Regions from separate parts of the Pseudoalteromonas sp. SA25 genome, predicted to be linked through region 1. Evidence: predicted binding sites of a transcription regulator. Region 1 holds the regulator's gene; the other holds the start of a gene.
The links. The regulator MetJ, encoded in region 1, represses methionine synthesis genes. The targets are predictions, from matches to a motif close to TAGACGTCTAGACGTCTA.
Positions count from the first base shown of each region.

Region 2: metA (homoserine O-succinyltransferase) is a predicted target of MetJ. The motif match lies at 2,059-2,076, and genes of this name have one in related genera.

Region 1 is NZ_WTKV01000001.1:258,009-263,931, reverse strand. Features, by position in the region: gene GQR45_RS01230 (malic enzyme-like NAD(P)-binding protein) at 1-881, shown strand, start outside; gene metJ (met regulon transcriptional regulator MetJ) at 964-1,284, opposite strand; gene metB (cystathionine gamma-synthase) at 1,574-2,821, shown strand; gene metL (bifunctional aspartate kinase/homoserine dehydrogenase II) at 2,827-5,172, shown strand; gene GQR45_RS01210 (PBP1A family penicillin-binding protein) at 5,237-5,923, opposite strand, start outside.
Region 2 is NZ_WTKV01000023.1:54,913-60,835, reverse strand. Features, by position in the region: gene GQR45_RS17030 (homocysteine S-methyltransferase family protein) at 1-1,057, opposite strand, end outside; gene metA (homoserine O-succinyltransferase) at 1,047-1,994, opposite strand; gene ettA (energy-dependent translational throttle protein EttA) at 2,217-3,890, shown strand; gene GQR45_RS17015 (PilZ domain-containing protein) at 4,047-4,415, shown strand; gene GQR45_RS17010 (histone deacetylase) at 4,469-5,377, shown strand; gene GQR45_RS17005 (TlpA disulfide reductase family protein) at 5,440-5,923, shown strand, end outside.

The DNA.
Region 1 (5,923 bases):
CGGTTGCCAATATTGCCGACACATTCGGTGGTATTAACCTTGAAGATATTAAAGCACCAGAGTGTTTTGAAATAGAAAAAGCATTAATAGAGCGTTGTAGTATTCCTGTTTTTCATGATGATCAACACGGTACTGCCATTGTAACGGCTGCTGGTATGTTAAATGCGCTAGAAGTACAAGGTAAGTCAATTGAAGATGCAATTATTGTATGTTTAGGTGCAGGCGCTGCCGCTGTTGCGTGTATGGAGCTGTTAATTAAGTGTGGTGCACTGCGTGAACACATTTATATGCTTGACCGCAAAGGTGTTATTCATACCCGCCGCGATGACTTAAATGAATATAAACAGCTTTTTGCTAACAATACCGATAAGCGTACATTGCAAGATGTAATTGCAGATGCGGATGTATTTGTGGGTGTTTCTGGCCCTAACTTATTAGCGGCTGAAGATTTAAAGCTAATGGCTGCAAAACCAGTTGTGTTTGCATGTTCAAACCCAGATCCTGAGATTGATCCTGCACTTGCGCACGGCGCACGCAACGATTTAATCATGGCAACAGGGCGCTCTGATTACCCAAACCAAGTTAATAATGTTTTATGTTTCCCGTTTATTTTCCGTGGTGCACTTGATGTACGTGCAAGTGCTATTAACGATGAAATGAAAATTGCTGCAGTAGATGCTATTCGAAGTATTGCCAAAGAGCCAGTACCTGCAGAAGTTTTAAAAGCCGCTGGAGTAGATAAACTAGAATTTGGTGCGCAGTATATTATTCCAAAACCAATGGATCCACGTTTACTGCCGCGTATAGCAAGAGCTGTTGCACTTGCTGCTATTGAGTCAGGTGTTGCACAAATTGAGCTACCTGAAAACTATATGCAGTAAATCTATACAGTAGAGCTATGCAATAAAATTTAGACATAAAAAAACCTCAGTAATTACTGAGGTTTTTTTATCTTTGTAATATTTATTCTTCGTTTAAAACGGGTACTTCTAGACCCATTTCTTGCATTATTTTTTTAACTTCTTCTGGTACTTTTTCGGCGTTATCTTTACGTAAGTCATCGTCATTTGGTAAAGGTTGGCCAGTAAAAGCATGCAAAAATGCCTCACATAGCAATTCACTATTAGTAGCATGGCGAAGGTTATTGATTTGACGACGTGTACGTTCGTCAGTTAATACCTTTAATACATTTAGCGGGATCGAAACGGTGATCTTTTTAACTTGCTCTGATTTTTTACCGTGTTCTGCGTATGGGTGAATATACTCACCATTCCATTTAGCCATAAGATGTATCGTTGCCTCAGATTATTAATTTCTCACACGGTATAAAAAGCGTGTAAATATGCGTGAAATTCTATCGATTTAAAAAAGATAGTCAAATAATAGATACCGATCTATCTTAATAAGCCTATTGTAGGTGTAAAGATAAGCACACTTTTGTGAGCTAAAATGTGTTATTCGCAGAGGCCCCTTCTACTTTTAGCCATCTAGAGCTTTAAAATACTTTGACTTATCAAAACGGATAACTTACTCTTTTAGACGTCTAAACATCCAAATTAATCAGGTGACGAATATGAGCGAAAAAAACAAAGCGACCATTGCTGTACGTAACGGCGTTGATGCTGATAAACATCATGGTGCGGTGGTACCGCCAATTTATTTATCGACTACTTATTCGTTTGCCGACTTTGATACTAAGCGTGAGTATGATTATGGTCGTAGCGGTAATCCTAATCGTGATATTTTAGCTGAGACGCTTGCTAAGCTTGAAGGTGGCGCTCGTGGCATAATTACAGCTACAGGCATGGCTGCCGTGCATTTAGCTACTCAGCTACTTAATAGTGACGATACGTTAGTAATTCCACATGATTGTTATGGTGGCAGCTATCGTTTATTTACATCTTTACAAAAACGCGGACTACTAAAGCTCGAAATATTAGATTTAACAAAAGAAGAAAGCCTTCAACAAATTTTAGTAATTAAACCTAAGCTTATTTGGATAGAAACCCCAAGTAACCCAGTACTTCGTTTAACAGATATTAAAGCGGTTACCGATGTTGCAAAGCAATGCGGTGCATTGGTGGCTGCAGATAACACGTTTTTGTCGCCTGCCTTACAAAACCCTCTTAAGTTTGGTGTAGATATTGTGGTGCATTCAACCACTAAATACATTAACGGACACTCAGATGTAGTAGGCGGCGCTGTTATTGCAGCAACACAAAAGTTAGGCGATGAGCTTGCTTGGTGGGCTAATAACATTGGTATTACGGGTGCGCCTTTTGATAGCTATTTAACGCTTCGTGGTTTACGTACTTTAAATGTGCGCCTAAGGCAGCATCAAGAAAATGCACTGGCAATAGCTAAGTATCTTGAAAGCTCTGAATATGTAAGCCAAGTTTACTACCCAGGTCTTGAGTCACATCCTCAACATGAGCTGGCTAAAGCACAGCAACTTGGTTTTGGTGGCATGGTGAGTTTTGATATTAAAGGCGATATAAATGACGCTGCGGCATTTTTAACTAGTCTTAAAACGTTTAGTTTAGCTGAGTCACTAGGTGGCGTAGAGAGCTTAATTTGTCACCCTGCAACTATGACGCACGCAGGTATGGAGGCAACAGCACGTTTAGAAGCGGGTGTGGGCGATACGCTTATTCGTATTTCGGTAGGTATTGAAGATATACACGATTTAGTCGCTGATTTTGAGCGAGTGTTTGAACTTGTAAAACCAGGGCAAAATAAAAATGTTGGCCGTGTAGGCAAAGGTGCAGGCACTTCTGGTGGGAACGTTAAATTAAGTGCAGCCCGTCCGGCGCTTTGGTGATTAATATGGTCAATTGTGTACATAAATTTGGTGGTTCAAGTTTAAGCTCAAGTGAGCGATACCAAAGCGTAGCAAAAATAATAATTACACATACTCAACCGGGTGATTGTGTGGTGGTATCGGCTGCGGGTAAGACAACCGATACGCTAGTATTACTTTGGCAAAGCTATCAAAAACAAGATACTCAAGCAGTAGCTGATATTTTACTGCAGTTAAATAACCATCAAAGTGATTTAATAGAGCAGCTATTAGAAGCCGATTTAAAACGAAGTGCACTTAAAACACTAAGTATCGAACTTAGCTATATTGCAGAACTTGCTCAAGCTGAGCAGCTAAAAGAGGCTGCATTACTTGCACATGGCGAACTGTGGTCAGCACGTTTACTCGCTACTTATTTACAGCAGCTAAATATTGAGGCATGCGCTCAAGATGCGCGTACTCTTTTTACCTTAAATGATGGCGAATTAATGCATGCGCAAAATGCGCAGCAATGTGGGCAGTTAATTTTGCCTAATAAAATAAATGTTGTTACTGGGTTTATTGCAGCAGATATCAAAGGCGAGACAGTAACGCTTGGGCGAAATGGCAGTGACTACAGTGCAACACTACTTGCAAATTATTGCAATGCTAAGCAAGTATGTATTTGGACTGATACACAGGGAGTGTATAGCACTGATCCTCGAAAGGTAAAAAAAGCGATTAAATACGGCAAAATTTGCCGTGGGCAAGCTAATTTATTAGCTCGTTTGGGTAACCCTGTATTACATGCAAAAACACTATCGCCACTTAAAAACACAGATATTAAGCTAGCTGTTCGCAGTAGTTTTGACGTACAAGCAAGTCCAACAGATATAGTCAAAGAAGGTTCAGCGAAGAAAAAGCGCTTTATAACCACGTTGCAAAATGTTGACCTATTAATGGTTGAAGGATTAAGTGAAGGTGAGGTTGCAAGTGTTAGTCAGCTTATTCAGCATAGCCTTCATCACTTTAACCATAATGGTGAAGTGTATTTAGTAGTACCTGCAGCACAAACTTATCTGGTTATTAATTATTTTGCGGGTAGGGCAAATATTAGCGAGTCAAATTTAAACGGTTGTGCAATTGTAGCGCCTGAGCAAGACGTTAATACATTAAGCTTACAAGCATTAGATTTATTAAAACTCCACAGCATAAAGCCTCGTTTTGTCCATCAAGATACTGGCTATGCTTTATTGCTTACCGATCAATTTATAGATAGTGATATACAAAGTGCCTTACACGATAAGCTAATTAATAAAGGCCAAGAAATCGCAATTATAGTTGCGGGGCTTGGTAACGTTGGCGACGTTTTCATTAAACAGTTATCGGCACAATTTGAGCGTTTATCGGATGACTTTAGTATTAAATTAGTCGGTCTAATTCGCTCTAAAAAAATGCTGTTTAATGCAAGTGGTATTAATACACAGCAATGGAAAACTCAATGGCAGCATGAGGCAAATAGCTATCAATCTGCAGATTTACTGAATGCTATAAATGAGCTCGATTACGAGCATAAAATTGTAATTGATATTACCGCAAGTGAACAATTTAGCTTGTTATATCCAGACTTTGTAGATAGAAACTGTCATTTAATTAGTGCTAATAAATACGCTGGAACAGCACCTACTACTTGGTATAAAGCACTTCGTAGTAATATTAAAGGACGTAATTTACATTGGCGATATAACACCAGTGTAGGCGCTGGCTTACCTATTAACTTTGCTTTGGTTGATTTGCAAAATAGTGGCGATAAAATAACACGTATAGAAGGTGTTTTCTCAGGCACGCTTTCGTGGCTATGCAGTAAATATGATGGAACTAGATCATTCTCTGAGTTGGTACTGGAAGCTCAGAAAATGGGATTCACAGAGCCAGACCCTCGCGAAGATTTATCTGGGCGAGATATGCAGCGTAAACTACTTATTTTAGCTCGAGAGCTAGGTGTTGAGCTTGAACTTGACGATATTAGTTTATCGGCATTGATGCCAGATGAACTTGCGCTGGGAAGTTGGGATGACTTTTTAAATAAAAAAGCACAGCTAGACGCGTTCATCGAAGAGCATGCAGTGACAGCAAAGTCTAAAAATTCAGTACTTAGATATACGGGCTTGTTAGAAATCACACAAGGTGAAGTAATTGCTAAAGTGGGAATAGCGTATGTGCCTAATGGCGATGCGTTAGCAAACCTTACACCAGGCGATAATATTTTTGTAATTAATAGCAAATGGTATAGCGATAACGCATTAGTGATTCAGGGGCCAGGAGCGGGTAGGGAAGTGACCGCTGCGGGTGTGCACTCTGATTTGTATTGGCTTGTTCAAAACTTAAAATAAACATTTGGTTTAAACAAAAACGGCAGCTTAAATAAGCTGCCGTTTTTGTATTACATACATATTATTAAAATAGCTCTTCTTCTGTTTTAGTGTCTTCTTCAAATATATCGCTAGGCTGAGATAGCACATACTTTGTAGGTGCGGTGCCTTTTTCAAAATATTCAAATCGACTCGTGTAATCATTTTTATGGCTAAGTAAGCCGGTAGCTAAATCAATACGAATAGAAACAAGTCCCTCAGGCGGCTCAATTGGGGCTTCAGGCTTGCCTTCAAGTGCCGCTTTCATAAATTCAACCCAAGCTGGCTGCGCGGTTTTAGCGCCAGATTCCGCACCTGATATTTGGCTGCTATCTAGGTTGTTATTATATGTAGAGCGACCAAGAGCGTTGCCCGGATTATCAAAGCCAACCCAAACTGAGGTCATCACATTACTATTAAAACCGCTAAACCAGGTATCTACTGAGTCATTAGTTGTGCCTGTTTTACCCGAAATATCGCGACGATCTAGCGCTTGTGCTCGCCAACCGGTTCCACTCCAACCTGTTTTATGAGCCCAGCTACCACCCCCCCAAATTGCACTATTCATAGCGTCAGCAATTAAAAATGCATTTTGCTTAGAAATAATTCTCGGCGCACATTTTTTCGTTTGCTCCATTTCATCATCACTATTATGCATTGAGAGTGCATTGTGTGTTGGCAAAGGCTCTTCGTCACAGGCAAGAGCAGGGTTTGCTTTAAACAATACATTGCC
Region 2 (5,923 bases), on a different contig from region 1:
CTTCAAGGCCTGATAAACGCATGCGTACTTCAAGCTCTGGTAGTTGGCGTGGTTTAACGCCCGCTAAACCTTTTTCAAAAGCGCGAATATGCGCAGGCGTGGTGCCACAGCATCCGCCTACTATATTAATAAAGCCCGATTTACCCCAATCGATAATTTCGGTTGCCATATCGCCCGCTTCTAAGTCGTATTCACCAAACTCATTTGGTAAGCCCGCATTAGGATGTACCGATGTAAAGGTTTCGCACACGCGCGATAACTCTTCTACATACTGGCGCAGTAAATCAGGACCAAGCGCACAGTTTAAACCAATCGAAATAGGCTTAATATGGCGAATAGAATTATAAAATGCTTCGGTTGTTTGCCCCGAAAGCGTACGACCAGAGGCATCGGTAATAGTACCCGAGATCATAACTGGTAATGTGCGCCCTGCTTGCTCAAAGGCTTCTTCTACGCCAAACGAGGCCGCTTTTGCGTTAAGGGTGTCGAATATAGTTTCGATTAATATTAAATCGGCGCCGCCTTCCATTAATGCAAGTGTTGATTCAATATACGCAGTAACCAGCTTATCAAAGGTGACATTTCGGTAACCCGGATCGTTTACGTCTGGCGAAATTGAACACGTTTTAGATGTCGGCCCTAAAACACCGGCTACATAGCGTGGTTTTTCTGGCGTTTTAGCCGTAAATTCATCGCAAATTGCGCGTGCTAATTTAGCCGACTCTAGGTTTATTTCACGACTTAAGCTTGCCATGTCGTAATCTTCCATCGAAATAGTGGTCGAGTTAAACGTGTTGGTTTCGATAATATCGGCGCCCGCTGATAAAAAACCACGATGAATATCAGTGATTAAATCGGGCTTGGTTAGGCTTAATAAATCGTTATTGCCTTTAATTAATACATGCCAGTCTTTAAAACGCTCTCCGCGATAGTCTTCTTCTTCTAGCTTATGATCTTGGATCATGGTGCCCATAGCGCCATCTAAAATTAAAATGCGTTCTTTTAATGCGGCGCTTATTTCGGCTTGCTTATTATTTGTAGGAGCGTTATTCGGCATAGTTGTTAGTCCTCACGTCTTGGCTAACTAAATTAATATCATACGGTGTGGTTTGGTACACGTAGTAATTTAACCAGTTCGAAAAAAGTAAAAAAGCATGGCTTTGCCACGTTTTTGAAGGTTGTTTGGTTGCATCGTCATCCGGAAAGTAATTTTCGGGTTTTGGTGCATTAGGGCTTTTTTTACAATCGCGCTCGTATTCTGCTTTTAGCGAGTCGGCGTCGTACTCTGGGTGGCCGGTTATAAACACTTGGCTACCTGATTTATTTTTGAGTAAGTAAGCCCCTACTCGCTCAGAACCAGCTAGTACAACTAGCTCATCACAAGCGTTTATTTTATTTATATCGATGTGGCCGTAGCGTGAGTGCGGTACTAAAAAGGTGTCGTCGAATCCGCGAGTCAGTGCGCCGTGATCAAAGTAACATTGGTGGGTAAATACGCCACACAGTTTGTCGTCTTTTAAATCGCGCTTTAAATTGTAACGGTGATATAACGCTGCATGTGCTGCCCAACACGAAAATAACGTAGAGGTAACGTGTTGCTCAGCCCAATCAATAATGACTTTTAGCTCATCCCAGTACGCTACATCGTCGTATTCTAAATGGGCAAGTGGCGCACCGGTTACAATTAACGCATCGTAATTGTTGTCTTTAACCTCAGAAAAATAACGATAAAAGGTATCAAGGTGCTCTTCTGAATTACTGCTACTGCGGTGAGTGTCGAGACGCAGTAGTTCTACGTTTACTTGCAAAGGCGAGTTGGCAAGCAAACGAATAAACTGAACTTCGGTTTCTACTTTATTAGGCATTAAGTTTAAAATAGCCAAACGCATTGGGCGTATCTCTTGCGTTTTTGCACGTGTTTTTGGCATTACAAATACGTTTTCTTGACGTAAACGTGCAATTGCCGGCAACTCGTCTTTTACTGTAATTGGCATACTTTACTCCTGCTCATAAAAACCGAAGCTTAATTATGAACTGAAAGTGAAAAATATCAACCTCTAGATGTATAGATGTCTAAATGAAATTTATTCATGATTTTATACTTTACTTACAAGCATGCTTTAGTGCTTTAAAACCCGCCATTCGTTGACTGTTTCACCTGTCAGCCACTACAATACAACATTGAAATTTTTATTATTATTTGAAGGCTTTCCTCCATGGTTTTACCTGATAAATTTATATTCTCGATGAGTCGAGTATCTAAGGTTGTGCCACCTAAGCGCACTATCTTAAAAGATATTTCGTTACACTTTTTTCCTGGCGCTAAAATTGGTGTGCTTGGTTTAAACGGTTCTGGTAAATCTACGTTGCTACGTATTATGGCCGGTGTTGACCAAGATTTTGAAGGTGATGCACATCCTCAGCCTGGTACAAAAATTGGTTATTTACCGCAAGAGCCTGTTTTAGACGAAAGCAAAACAGTTCGTGAAATTGTTGAAGAAGCTGTTGGCGAAGTTAAACACGCACTTAAACGTCTTGACGAAGTGTATAACGAATACGCCATGGAAGACGCTGACTTTGACGCACTTGCAAAAGAGCAAGGCGAGCTTGAAGCTGTTATTCAAGCGCACGATGGTCATAACATCGACAACGTTTTAGAACGTGCTGCTGATGCACTTCGCCTACCAGAATGGGATGCTAAAATTGAGCACCTTTCAGGTGGTGAGCGTCGTCGTGTTGCTATATGTCGATTACTGCTTGAAAAACCAGACATGCTTATTCTCGATGAACCAACTAACCACTTGGATGCAGAGTCGGTTGCATGGTTAGAGCGCTTCTTACACGATTACGAAGGCACTGTTGTGGCGGTAACGCATGACCGTTACTTCCTTGATAATGTAGCGGGTTGGATATTAGAGCTTGACCGTGGTGAAGGTATTCCATGGGAAGGTAACTACTCTTCTTGGCTTGAACAAAAAGATGCGCGCTTACAGCAAGAACAAAAATCTGAAAAAGCACGTCAAAAATCAATTGCGCAAGAACTTGAATGGGTTCGTTCAAACCCTAAAGGTCGCCAAGCTAAGTCAAAAGCACGTATGGCTCAGTTTACTGAAATGCAGCAGTCTGATTACCAAAAACGTAACGAAACTAACGAGATGTTTATTCCACCTGGCCCGCGTTTAGGCGACCAAGTGCTTGAAGTAACTAATCTTCGTAAGAGTTTTGGCGATCGCGTTTTAATTGACGATTTAAGCTTTAGCATGCCAAAAGGTGCCATTGTAGGCATCATTGGTGCGAATGGCGCGGGTAAATCAACGCTGTTTAAAATGATCAGTGGTGAGCAAAAGCAAGACAGCGGTAGCATTACCGTTGGCGAAAGCGTACACCTTGCTACTGTTGATCAGTTCCGCGACGGTATGGATGAAAGCAAAACTGTTTTCCAAGAAATATCAGACGGTCAAGACGTACTAAAAATTGGTAACTTTGAGTTCCAAAGCCGTGCATATGTAAGTCGCTTTAACTTTAAAGGTAACGATCAGCAAAAGTTTGTTAAAGACCTATCAGGTGGTGAGCGTAACCGTTTACACCTTGCTAAGTTATTAAAAGCTGGCGGCAATGTGTTACTACTCGATGAGCCAACCAATGACTTGGACGTTGAAACACTACGCGCACTAGAGAACGCTATTTTAGAGTTCCCTGGTTGTGTAATGTGTATCTCGCATGACCGTTGGTTCCTTGACCGTATTGCTACGCACATTTTAGATTACCGCGACGAAGGTCAAATTAACTTCTTTGATGGTAACTATACTGAATACGAAGAGTGGCTTAAAAAGACACTAGGTGCAGCAGCAACTGAACCTAAACGTATTAAGTACAAAAAAATTGGTTAATATTTACTGTAACTAATTTATTACAGTAAAACTAAGCCCTGCATTTATGCGGGGCTTTTTTATGCCACCAGCATTACAGGAGCATATCCTGCTAGCATGTAGAGAATTACCCGCTATGCTTAATTTATTATAAAAACAGTAAGGCTAAATTAGGTTATGCAAAATCGTCGTCAGTTTTCTCGTGTTTTATTTTCAACCGATGCACAAGTGATTTTTAATGATCACCAATACCCATGTAAATTACTTGATGTATCTTTGCATGGCGCATTAATCACTAAATGTGATGCTTTTATTGGCAACCAAAATAGCCAAGCTATTCTGCGTTTTTCGCTGCCTCAAAGCGAAATAGAAATAAAAATGGAGGTTGTGGTGTGCCATATAGAAGCGGATCATATTGGTTTAAAATGCCACCATATTGATATAGACAGCATTACTTATTTAAAGCGTTTAATAGAGCTAAACTTAGCTGATGACGAACTATTACATCGCGAACTCGCTATGTTGATTCACGACACGCAAGAATAGACTCATTTGGATTAGTTGATTACCATAGTGCAAACTTTTTAACTTGTGCAAACATGACTTTAAATCCACATTTACCTTTGGTGTATCACCCTAACTACTCGTTTAATTTCGATCCAAAGCATCGTTTTGCAATGAGTAAGTTTGCACATTTATATCAGCATGTAGCAAAGCTGGGCTTGATTGGCGATAACCTGGTTGAGCCAATATTAGGCACGCCAGAGCCACTTGAGCTAATACACTGCGAAAATTACATACACGATTTGTGGAATAACCGCTTAGATGAAAAAGCAATGCGTCGCATTGGCCTACCTTGGTCAAAAGAGCTTATGGCACGAACATTCACAGCCCCTCAAGGGACGTTACAAACAGCCCGCTTAGCACTCAAACACGGTATAGCGTGCCACTTAGCCGGTGGTACACACCATGCGCATACCGATTTTGGCTCAGGATACTGCATGGTTAACGATTTAGCCTTTACCACGCAAACTTTAATTGAATCGGGTGAAGTAACTAACGTACTTATTTTTGATTTAGACGTGCACCAAGGTGATGGCACAGCCGCAATGTTAGAGCATCAAGCATACGCTTATACTTGTTCTATCCATTGTGAAAAAAACTTCCCCTTTAGAAAATCCGCTAGCGATTTAGATATTGGCTTAGCTGATAATATGAAAGACGACGAATACCTTGCCGTAGTTGACGACACCTTGAGTTATTTACTTAAAGAGCTAAACCCAAGCTTGGTACTTTACGATGCTGGCGTTGATATTTGGCAAGGCGATGGCTTGGGTAAATTAGATATCAGCTGGGATGGCATAGTTAAGCGCGACCATTTAGTGCTAAAACGCTGCCTTGAACACAACACACCCGTTGCTACAGTAATAGGTGGTGGCTACGATAAAGACCATCTTCGCCTCGCTAAACGCCACGCTATTGTTGTTGAGCAAGCTGCTCGCTTTTAGTTTGAAATAAAAATGTTAAATTCTCGTTCTTATTTAATATGTAAAATAAAAACGAACATATTATGAAACAACTATTTATTGCCATCGCACTAATTTTTATAAGCTTTACAAGCTATTCTCAAGAAGAAAGTACGCAAGAAACATACCCTAAGCTGCCTACATTAAATTTACAAATGGCTGATGGGTCGCCGCTCAATACTCAAGATTTATTAGGTCAACCTTACGTTTTACACTTTTGGGCAACGTGGTGTCCGTACTGTAAAAAGCTGCAGCCAGCACTTCAAAAAATTGATGATATGGGCTTAAAAGTTATTGCCGTGAGCTTTAAAGAAGATGACGATGCTACTCCCGCTAAAGCGCTTAGCGATAGAGGTTATACTTTTAAAACAGCCGTAAAAGCCGATGCAATAGCACAGCAGTTAGGTATACGAGGCACACCTACTACATTGTTTGTAAATAAAGAAGGCAATGTAATTTGGCTGACTAATACGTCAAACCCAGAGGACGCAAATCTACATTTAAAGGCACGAACATTGTTGCACTCCA